DNA from 2 places in the Breoghania sp. genome. Region 1 is predicted to be linked to the other one. Evidence: predicted binding sites of a transcription regulator. Region 1 holds the regulator's gene; the other holds the start of a gene.
The links. Region 1 encodes LexA, which represses DNA repair genes until DNA is damaged. Its sites were predicted from a motif close to TGTTCNNNNTGTGTTCNG; they were not measured.

Region 1 (5,044 bases):
AGACGATTGAACGGAAACGCGATTCCTTGCGGCATTGGGCGCGCTCTGGCGTAAATATGCGCAGCGGACCTTCGCCTGGAGCATCGCGGTCGGCGTTGGTGTAGCATAGGGGGGCGGCAGGCAGAAGGGCTGCCAAAAAAACCAGAGGGAGGGTCCCTTCACGCGGCGATGGGGCAGGCGGTCCCGCGTCCCCGAATGGGGCCGGCGGGTCGGCCGTTTGCGAAGCCATTTCTACGCTCAAGGCAACAGGCGCGTCCATCGTCATGTTGCCTGAGCGGTCCGGATTGGCGCAGAAGATAAAACGGCGTGTCGGGTCGACAAGGCCACCCGGAACCTCATTGCTCGGTTTCGGAGGAATAAGAAATACGTCTGGCGCAAGGCTGCGCAGCCGGTTTGTCCGTTCCTATCTCTCGCTGGTCGATGCAATGCGTCGGGATCTGGAACGCGGGGGTGGGTTTCCCTGGCTGATCGTGTGCTACGCCTGTGGGATCTGGCTCTATTTTGAGCTCCCGCGCGAACCGCAGCTATGGGCCACGCTGCCTTTGGCGCTTGCGATGTCTGTCGCGGCCACAACGCGCAGACGGCGCGGTCACGCGGCCTTTGTGATGCTGGCCTTGACAGCCATTGCGGCTGGATTGGCCATAGCGGATCTTCGTACATGGTTGGTGGCAACGCCGCGTCTTGCCGCGGAGAGGACCCATACGGTCAAAGGCTGGGTGGAGGCGGTGGAGCCACGCGCCGTCGGCTATCGGCTGAGCGTGCGCCCGATGACAATAAGCGGTGTCGAAGCGAGCGCCATGCCGGCGCGTATCCGTGTTACGGGCCGCGCGGAGCCCACGCCCGTGGCCGGAGAAGCCGTTCGCTTCCGCGCGCGTCTGTCGCCCCCGCAAGGGCCTGTTCTTCCCGGAGGATACGCCTTCGACCGGGCCGCCTTTTACGAGCAGGTCGGAGCCTATGGCTTCATCTTCGGGCGTGTGGAACGTGATGGCGAGCAAGCGCGCACACGCCCGTCATCGATACGCCTGAAAGCCGCATTGGCCTCCCTCCGTGCCAGGATTGGCGAACGCATCCGCGAGACCTATGGGGGCGATTCCGGGGCGATTGCCGCTGCGTTGATTGTTGGGGAACGCGGCGCGGTTTCCGAAGAAGCGCAGGAGGATCTGCGGATCGCTGGGCTGGCGCATGTTCTCGCCATTTCGGGAATGCACATGGCGCTCGTGGCGGGCGTCGTCTTCTTTGCCATCCGGGCGGTACTGGCGCTGAGCCCGGTACTGGCACTTTATCATCCGATCAGGAGCTGGGCTGCCGGTGGGGCGCTTGCCGCCGCGACGCTCTATCTCGCCATTTCTGGAGGTTCGATCGCCACGCAGCGCGCCTATGTCATGGCGGCGGTCGTTTTCCTTTCCATGATAGCGGGACGTCCGGCCGTGACCATGCGCTCCGTCGCTCTGGCTGCTGCAATCGTGCTGACGCTTTCCCCCGAATCCCTGTTGCAGCCGGGGTTTCAGATGTCCTTTTCTGCCGTCATTGCGCTGATCGCAGCCTACAGGGCACTTTTTGAGGCACGACGACGGCGACAAGGAAATCGGCAGGCGCGGGAAATCGTTGGGCGGTCGATGCTCCGGCGCGGCATGCGCCTTGCCGTGTTGTGGGGGGCGGGGCTCGTCATGACTTCGCTGATCGCGGGGCTTGCGACCGGCCCGGTTGCGCTCACGCATTTCTTCCGCAGCAGTCCCCTCGGTCTGATCGCCAATGTCGCCGCGATGCCGCTTGTGAGCCTGATCATCATGCCCCTGGCTGTTGTGAGCCTGGTCACCATGCCTTATGGGCTCGACCCGCTTCCCCTATACCCAATGCAGGCAGCCATTGATGCGATGCTGGCAATCGCCGCGAAAATCGCTGAATGGACACCCGGCGGAGGTGTTATCGGGGCAATCGGTAATGCGCCTGCCATTCTCTTCACCGGGGGGCTCTTATGGATAGCGCTCTGGTCCTCACGGTGGCGGTATCTCGGGATCGCGCCTGTCTGTCTGGCGGTTCTCGTTGGCGCGATGCATGAAAGCCCGGACATGATCGTGAGCGAGGACGGACGCACAATCGCCCTGCGCGGGCCCGACGGGCATCTTGCTCTGGATATTGGTTCGGGCGGAAAATTCGGCGCAGAGATCTGGCTCAGGTCGGACGGGGATGCAGCCGAGCTGAAGTCACGCGAAGTCGACGGGCGGATGCGGCGCTGCGATGCGGAGGCTTGTATCTACACAATTGCTGCGCCCCGCGAGGCTCCACTGTCCGCGGAGGCTGGAGCCGAGGTAGTCCTTCAGCACCTTAAAACCAATGCGCCCGACGATCTTGTTGCGGGGCTTGAGCCCGGGGCTGCCCCTTCCGGCATGGAGCGCAACCCAGGCATCTCCAGAGAGGGTGACGGGGAATACGAGAGGGGCTGGGCGAGCAAGGGACGCATGCGCCTGAGCGATGAAGCACCGCACCGACGCGTGATCCATGTCTCAAGGGTCATTCGCCCCGAGGCTTTCGCGGAGGATTGCCTCCGCGCCGATATCGTCGTGACGGCTCTGACGGCCCCGGCCAATTGCGCAGACCATGCAATCGTGATCGATCGGGCGTTTCTCAAGATCCACGGTGCAACCGCGCTCTATTGGCGAGAAAAGATACAGAACGTCTCTGCCGTGACGGGCGAGCCCCCGGCCTCGCAGCGCGAAAAACGCGCCGCGAAAGCCGACGTCACGCGCGATGCCAAACCATTTCCGACGCAAACCACGCCGCCTCAGGATCTGCCCGCCAAAACGCTTCGCAGCGTTGCGGCAAAGCCTGCGACCCATCCGCCGCCAGCGCCACTGGATCGGATCGTGCCCCACATCGTGACCGCACGCTCCGCCCAGTTGAGGCCATGGCAGATGCGTCCGGCGCCATGACTTGCCCGCCTGGCGGTCATGGCCGTGCCGCCCCGGCGAAGATGGGCCCGCTCGAACGGCCTGAGGCCGGGAGCGAGAGAAGAATGGGCGGCCGTCTAATGACAGGGCCGCCCGCCGTCCTGCCCTCAATAGCGGCGGAAGAGGGCGGCCAGCTTACCTTGGATCCGAACGCGGTCGGGGCCGAAAATGCGCGTTTCGTAGGCCGGGTTGGCGGCTTCCAGCGCGATGGAGGCCCCCTTGCGACGAAGCCGCTTCAGGGTTGCTTCCTCGTCGTCGATCAGCGCCACCACGATGTCTCCGTTATCGGCGGAGCTTCCTTTGCGGATCAGCACTGTGTCGCCGTCGAGAATACCGGCTTCGATCATGGAATCGCCGCGCACCTCAAGCGCGAAGTAATCGCCGCTTCCAAGCATGTCGATGGGGACCGGAATGGAATGGCTGTGCGTTTCGATAGCAGAGATGGGGACGCCGGCGGCAATGCGGCCCATGACCGGAACCGAAACAACCTCGCCGTCTTCCACGGCGTGAGAACTGGTGTTCGGTTTCGATGGTTCGCTTGCCTTGCCCAAAGACCCTTCGATAACGCTTGGCGAGAACCCCCGCCCACGTTGAGCCGCAAACCCGGGCGAGACCGAATCCGGCAGGCGCACGACTTCAAGCGCACGAGCCCTGTTGGGGAGCCTGCGGATGAAGCCGCGCTCCTCCAAAGCGGTGATGAGGCGATGAATGCCGGACTTCGAGCGCAGGTCCAGCGCATCCTTCATTTCGTCGAAGGAGGGCGGCACGCCCGTTTCTTTCAGACGCTCGTGAATGAACATCAGCAGTTCGAATTGCTTACGCGTCAGCATTGGGTCTTCCGCCTGCATGTCGTCCGGGTACAAAACGCGAACGCAGGGTATCCGTTCTATATGTGTTCTGCAAGGGGCCGGGCAGGCAATCAACATGTGCGGAGGTTCAAAAGGTGCTTGAGCTAGATACCGTGAAGGATCCGGAAAGGCGTCAATAGTGCTGAAAATACTGAAGAAAACGGGGCTGGGCCGCATGGTTTGGAACGTGCCGATTGCGTCTCTTGAGTGCGGGGCTGGCCATGGATTCCATCGTTCCGACGGTGGTTCTTGATATGAAAAAGGGGCCGAAGCGACCTGCTTCGACCCCCTGAAAGAACTGCCGGGAGCGAATCTGCTAACCGGCGAAAGCGCGTTCGATGACGAATTCTGCGGGACGATTGTTCGCGCCCTCCACGAGCCCGGCCTTTTCCAGAAGGACTTTCGTATCCTTCAGCATCTCCATGGAGCCACAGATCATGCCACGGTCACTGGCCGGATTGAGAGGAGGAACATCGAGATCGGTGAAGAGCTTCCCGCTCTCTATCAGATCGGTAATCCGCCCCTTGAAGGGATAGTCTTCACGCGTGACGCTCGTGTAGTGGCGCAGCTTGGAGGTATCGAGCACCTCCTGAAGCATCTCGTCGGTGCGGATCTCCTCCACGAGGTCGAGGCCATATTGTAGCTCGGCCACTTCGCGGCAGGTATGGGTCAGGATTAGTTCATCGAACTTCTCGTAGGTCTCCGGATCCCGAATGAGGCTTGCAAAGGGCGCGATTCCGGTGCCGGTGGAGAACATGTAGAGCCGCTTGCCGGGAATGAGCGCATCGTTCACCAGCGTACCCGTGGGCTTCTTTTTCATCAGTACGGCATCACCGACCTTGATGTTCTGGAGATGCGAGGTCAGCGGACCGTCGGGCACCTTGATGGAGAAGAACTCAAGCTCTTCCGCCCAGGACGGGCTTGCGATGGAATAGGCGCGCACGAGCGGCTTTCCGTCGATCATCAGGCCGATCATCACGAACTCGCCTGACCGGAATCGGAAGCCGGCCGGACGGGTCATGCGGAAGCGGAACAGGCGGTCGGTATAGTGTGTTACCTCCGTCACCGTTTCCACATAGGTGTTTGCGGGCGCGATGGCGATGAGTTCGTCGGGGCGCGTCATAACGTTCATATCGAATTCCTGGGCAGTCCAACCATATTGGTTCACGCGGCTTGTCTGGCGGGCTGTGTAACCTCACGCCATAGAGCCTTTCGGAGTGCGGGCCGTCGCATAGGGCGCGTCGTCGC
Region 2 (5,044 bases), 580 kb from region 1:
GGGAACATCGAAATTGAAGACGTGGCCGACAGCCGGAATGTCGAGACCGCGGGCGGCGACGTCGGAGGCGACCAGGAGCTTGATCTCGTTGTTGCGGAAACCGTCCAGCGTCTGCATGCGCGAGCGCTGGTCCATGTCGCCATGGAGCGCGCCGACGTCGAAGCCGTGCTTGAGCAGCGAGCGGTAGAGCGTGGCCACGTCGCGCTTGCGGTTGCAGAAGATGATCGCGTTCTGCAGGTCTTCGGCGCTGTTGAGCAGGCCGCGCAGGGTCTCGCGCTTCTCGTAAGGCGCGGAGCCGGAGGAGACCAGCGACTGTGCCACCGTGTCGGTGGTGGACGCCGCGCGGGCAACCTCGATGCGCTCGGGATTGTGCAGGAACGTCTCCGTCAGGCGCTGGATTTCCGGCGGCATGGTGGCGGAGAAGAACAGCGTCTGGCGCGTGAAGGGGATCAGCTTGCAGATGCGCTCGATGTCCGGGATGAAGCCCATGTCGAGCATGCGGTCGGCCTCGTCGATAACGAGGATTTCCACGCCCTGAAGCATCAGCTTGCCGCGTTCCACATGATCAAGCAGACGGCCCGGCGTCGCGATGAGGACATCGGCGCCACGGTCGATCTTGCGATCCTGATCGGCAAAGGAGACACCGCCGATGAGAAGAGCGACAGTCAGCTTGTGATTGACACCGAGGCGGTTGAACTCGTCTTCGACCTGCGCGGCCAGTTCGCGCGTCGGCTCCAGGATGAGCGTGCGCGGCATGCGTGCCCGGGCGCGGCCCTTTTCCAGAAGCGTCAGCATCGGCAAGGTGAAAGAGGCTGTCTTTCCCGTGCCGGTCTGGGCGATGCCAAGTACGTCACGACGCTGAAGCGCGTGCGGGATCGCCTGTTCCTGAATGGCCGTGGGCTGGGTGTAACCGGCAGCTGCAACGGCTTCCAGAACCTTAGGGCTCAGTCCGAGATTGGAAAAGCTCATGCCTTTTGTATTCACCAGAATATCTTGCGGATCGCCATCGCCACCATGGGATGGTTAAGCCCGCTCATGATCGGAAGGATACTGCGCGCACAATAAGGCTGAAGCGTTGCATGTCAATCGCCGCATAACGAATTCGGCGCTAATACTTCTATGATCGTTATCAAAATCGGCGCTTTGGAAGTGATATTGCCTCCAGGTGCCGATCGGGCGCATATCCAGGACGCTGTTTTACGCGCCCCATCATATCGCCAAGGCCCGATTGGGCGGCGATTTACCCCACCCGTTCCTTGATGCGCATCTATCCGGCGTCACCGGACAGGAGCGCGCCCCTCGTCTTTGCGGTGAGCTTTGCCGAAGTGTGAACGACGCGCCTGGCGATGCCTCAGCGTTGCGGCGCCGGGCCTTCCGGAGGGGAAGTCGACCGGATCTTCCTCAGATGTCGAGGTCGGTCGCGAACTCGGCGTTTTCCTTGATGAAGATGAAGCGCGCTTCCGGCTTCGTGCCCATCAGCCGGTCCACGGCCTTTTCGGTCTCTTCGCCTTCACCATCGGCAACCCGGACTTGCAACAAAGTGCGCTTCTTTGGGTCCATGGTGGTTTCTTTCAGCTGTGCCGGAAGCATTTCACCCAGCCCCTTGAAGCGCCCGATCTCGACCTTGCCCTTGCCGGTGAAGACCGTCTTGAGCAATTCGTCCTTGTGTATGTCGTCGCGCGCATAGCGGACCTTGTCGCCTTGCGCGATGCGGTAGAGCGGCGGCACCGCGAGAAAAAGGTGCCCGTGTTCAATGAGCTGCGGCATTTCGCGATAGAAGAAGGTGATCAGCAGCGAGGCGATATGCGCGCCGTCCACGTCGGCGTCGGTCATCACGATGATGCGCTCGTAACGCAGGTCTTCCTCGCGGAAATTGTTGCGCGTTCCCACACCAAGCGCCTGCATCAGATCGGATAGCTGCTGGTTGGCGGCAAGCTTTTCGCGGCCCGCATTGGCGACGTTCAGGATCTTGCCGCGCAGGGGCAGGATCGCCTGATTGGAACGATTGCGGGCCTGTTTGGCGGAGCCACCGGCCGAGTCGCCCTCAACGATGAAGATCTCGGTGCCTGCGGCCGACGAGGTGGAGCAGTCGGCCAGCTTGCCGGGCAGGCGCAGCTTGCGTACGGCCGTCTTGCGCGCGACATCCTTTTCCTGGCGGCGGCGCAGGCGTTCCTCGGCGCGGTCGATCACCCAGTCCAGCAGGCGCCCGGCCTGTGTGGGGGAGGCGGTCAGCCAGTGGTCGAAGGCGTCGCGGATTGCGTTCTCCACGATGCGGCTGGCCTCGCCCGTGGCGAGCTTGTCCTTGGTCTGGCCGACGAATTCAGGTTCGCGGATGAAGACAGACAGCATCCCGCCCGCAGAGGTCAGCACGTCATCGCCGGTGATCTGGGCCGCGCGCTTGTTGCCGACCAGTTCGCCATAGGCCTTCAGGCCGCGCAGGAGCGCCAGGCGCAGGCCCGCTTCGTGTGTGCCGCCTTCCGGCGTGGGCACGGTGTTACAGTAGGAATGCAGGAAACCGTCGCCCGCAAACCACGCGACGGCCCATTCCACCGCGCCGTGGCTGCCGGTCTTGGAGGTCTTGCCGGAAAACACCTCGTCGACCACGCGCTTTTCGCCCGTGAGCGTCTCGTCCAGGAAGTCCTTCAGGCCGCCGGGGAAATGGAACACAGCCTCCGCGGGCGGAGCGTTCTTTTCCGTGAGCAGGCTTTCCGCACATTTCCAGCGGATCTCGACGCCGCCGAAGAGATAGGCCTTGGAGCGGGCCATCTTGAAAAGGATGGAGGCTTTGAAACGTGCCGAATTTCCGAAAATCTGCGGGTCGGGGCGGAAGCGCACGGTCGTGCCGCGACGGTTGTGGGTGTCGCCCAGATGCTCCAGCGGGCCTTGCGCGATGCCGCGGGCAAAGGTCTGGCGATAGAGCTTGCGCGAGCGTGCGACTTCCACCACCAGCTCTTCGGAGAGGGCGTTGACCACCGAAACGCCAACGCCGTGGAGGCCGCCGGAGGTCTCATAGACCTTGCTGTCGAACTTGCCGCCGGCGTGGAGCGTCGTCATGATGACTTCCAGCGCGGACTTGTCCTTGAATTTCGGGTGCGGATCGACCGGGATGCCGCGGCCGTTATCGGTCACGACGAGCGAGCCGTCTTCCTCAAGGCGCACATCAATCCATGTGGCGTGACCGGCGACGGCCTCGTCCATGGAATTGTCGATGACTTCGGCGAAAAGGTGGTGCAGGGCGCGTTCGTCAGTGCCGCCGATATACATGCCGGGACGGCGGCGCACGGGCTCCAGCCCTTCCAGAACCTCGATGTCGGCTGCGGTATAGGCATCGTCGGCGCTCGGTGTGGGCAGGCTGGCGGGCCGTGCTGCGGGCGCCTTGTTCTGAGCGGGTTGAGAGGCCGGCGTTTGCGCTGTCGCGACCGAAGCCGCGGCCGGTTTCCGGCGCGCCTTCATCGCCGAGACCTCACTCTCAAGCTGCGCGAACAGATCGTCCTTGGCTGCCATGCGTTTTGTCGTACCCGATTTGTTTCAGCTGTGTCCGCAGCCGGTTGCCGCCGCTTCGAATCACCGGGATTCTGGCAATTCGGCGCGCGCAGCACCAGTGCGATCACTGCGAAGAGCCGCGCTTTTGTGCGCGTTTCCATCTGAAGGGCTCTTGCCGCACCGTGAACGGACAGGCAGACTTCCCTCATCAATCATTTTGCGAGAGCGGACTGTCTGCGGCGGAAACCGGTCATTCGTCCGGCAATCCGCCCCCCAGCGATCCTTCGCTCCGTCGCTTGCGTCGCCCGGGAGGCTTCCATGGAAGGAAAAACCGCATCCACTGCCGCCGCAGGCGTTCAGGCGTTCAATTTTCGCCTTCCGGCCACCGATGGCAAGACCTATACGCTCGCCGACATCGCCGGTCCACGCGGAACCGTCATCGCTTTCATCTGCAACCACTGTCCTTATGTCAAGGCGGTGGTCGCGCGCATGGTAGCCGATGCCCGCAGCTTGATGGCGGAGGGCGTGGGGTTTGCGGCGATCTGCTCCAACGATGCGCAAGGCTATCCGGAAGACAGTTTCTCAAACATGGCGCGCTTTGCCGCGCATCACGAGTTTCCGTTCCCCTATCTGCACGATGAGGATCAGATCGTCGCACGAGCGTTTGGGGCTGAGTGCACGCCGGAATTCTTCGGGCTGACTGCCGATGGCGTTCAGGCCTATCGCGGCAGGCTGGACAGTGCCCGCATGGGGGAGCCTGAACCCGGCGCGGCGCGCGAGCTTGTGGAGGCCATGCGGCAGATCGTCGAAACGGGCGAGGGGCCGCAAGACCAGATCGCGTCCATCGGCTGCTCGATCAAGTGGCGGGCCTGATCTTTCAGGCCTCCTCCTTCTCGTTATCACCGACGCGGTCGGAGAGCAGGATCGCGATGAAGCGGGTTTCGTCAAAGCTCGCCAGCACAATGACGATGACCGACGTCATCGGCACGGCCAGAATGGCGCCTGCGATGCCCCACAGGGCGCTCCAGATGGACAGGGCGACCACAATGACGAAGGGGCTCAGATTGAGCTGTCGTCCGACGAGCCGGGGTTCCAGAAAGTTCCCGACATAGACCTGCGCGCCCACCAGAAGGGCTGCCAGCAGGGCGGTGTGCAGAAGCGAGCCTGTCTGCGCAACAGAGAGGACGACCGGAAACAGCACGGCCAGCAGCGAGCCGAAATAGGGAATGTAATTCAGCAGCGCGATCATGATCGCCCAGAAGAGCGCGAAATCGACCTGGAGAAAGATCAGGATGAGGTAGGAGGCGCCGCCCAGTATGATGTTGATCAGCGTCTTGATGGTCAGGTAGGTGCCGATCTGCCTGTTGATGTCGCGGATGATCTCCTCGACCTTGTCGGCCTGTCCCCTGTTGCCGAGTGCTGTTGCGATGCGGTGGCCAAAGCGGCTGCGCTCCGCCATCAGGAAGGTGGCGTAAAGCACGATCAGGAAGGCGCTGGCACCGATGCTCGTAAAGCCGCCCAGAACCGTCAGGATGATGGAGCGGACGCTCCAGTTTCCAAA

Region 2: a site for LexA is predicted at 3,514-3,531, ahead of parE (DNA topoisomerase IV subunit B). Genes of this name have one in related genera too.

The regions. Positions count from the first base shown of each region.
Region 1 covers NZ_OY771475.1:1,347,273-1,352,316, reverse strand. Annotated here, with positions in the region: gene ABGM93_RS06100 (ComEC/Rec2 family competence protein) at 339-2,930, shown strand; gene lexA (transcriptional repressor LexA) at 3,056-3,778, opposite strand; gene ABGM93_RS06090 (ferredoxin--NADP reductase) at 4,113-4,928, opposite strand.
Region 2 covers NZ_OY771475.1:770,339-775,382, forward strand. Annotated here, with positions in the region: gene ABGM93_RS03380 (DEAD/DEAH box helicase) at 1-969, opposite strand, end outside; gene parE (DNA topoisomerase IV subunit B) at 1,402-3,504, opposite strand; gene ABGM93_RS03390 (thioredoxin family protein) at 3,802-4,356, shown strand; gene ABGM93_RS03395 (AI-2E family transporter) at 4,361-5,044, opposite strand, start outside.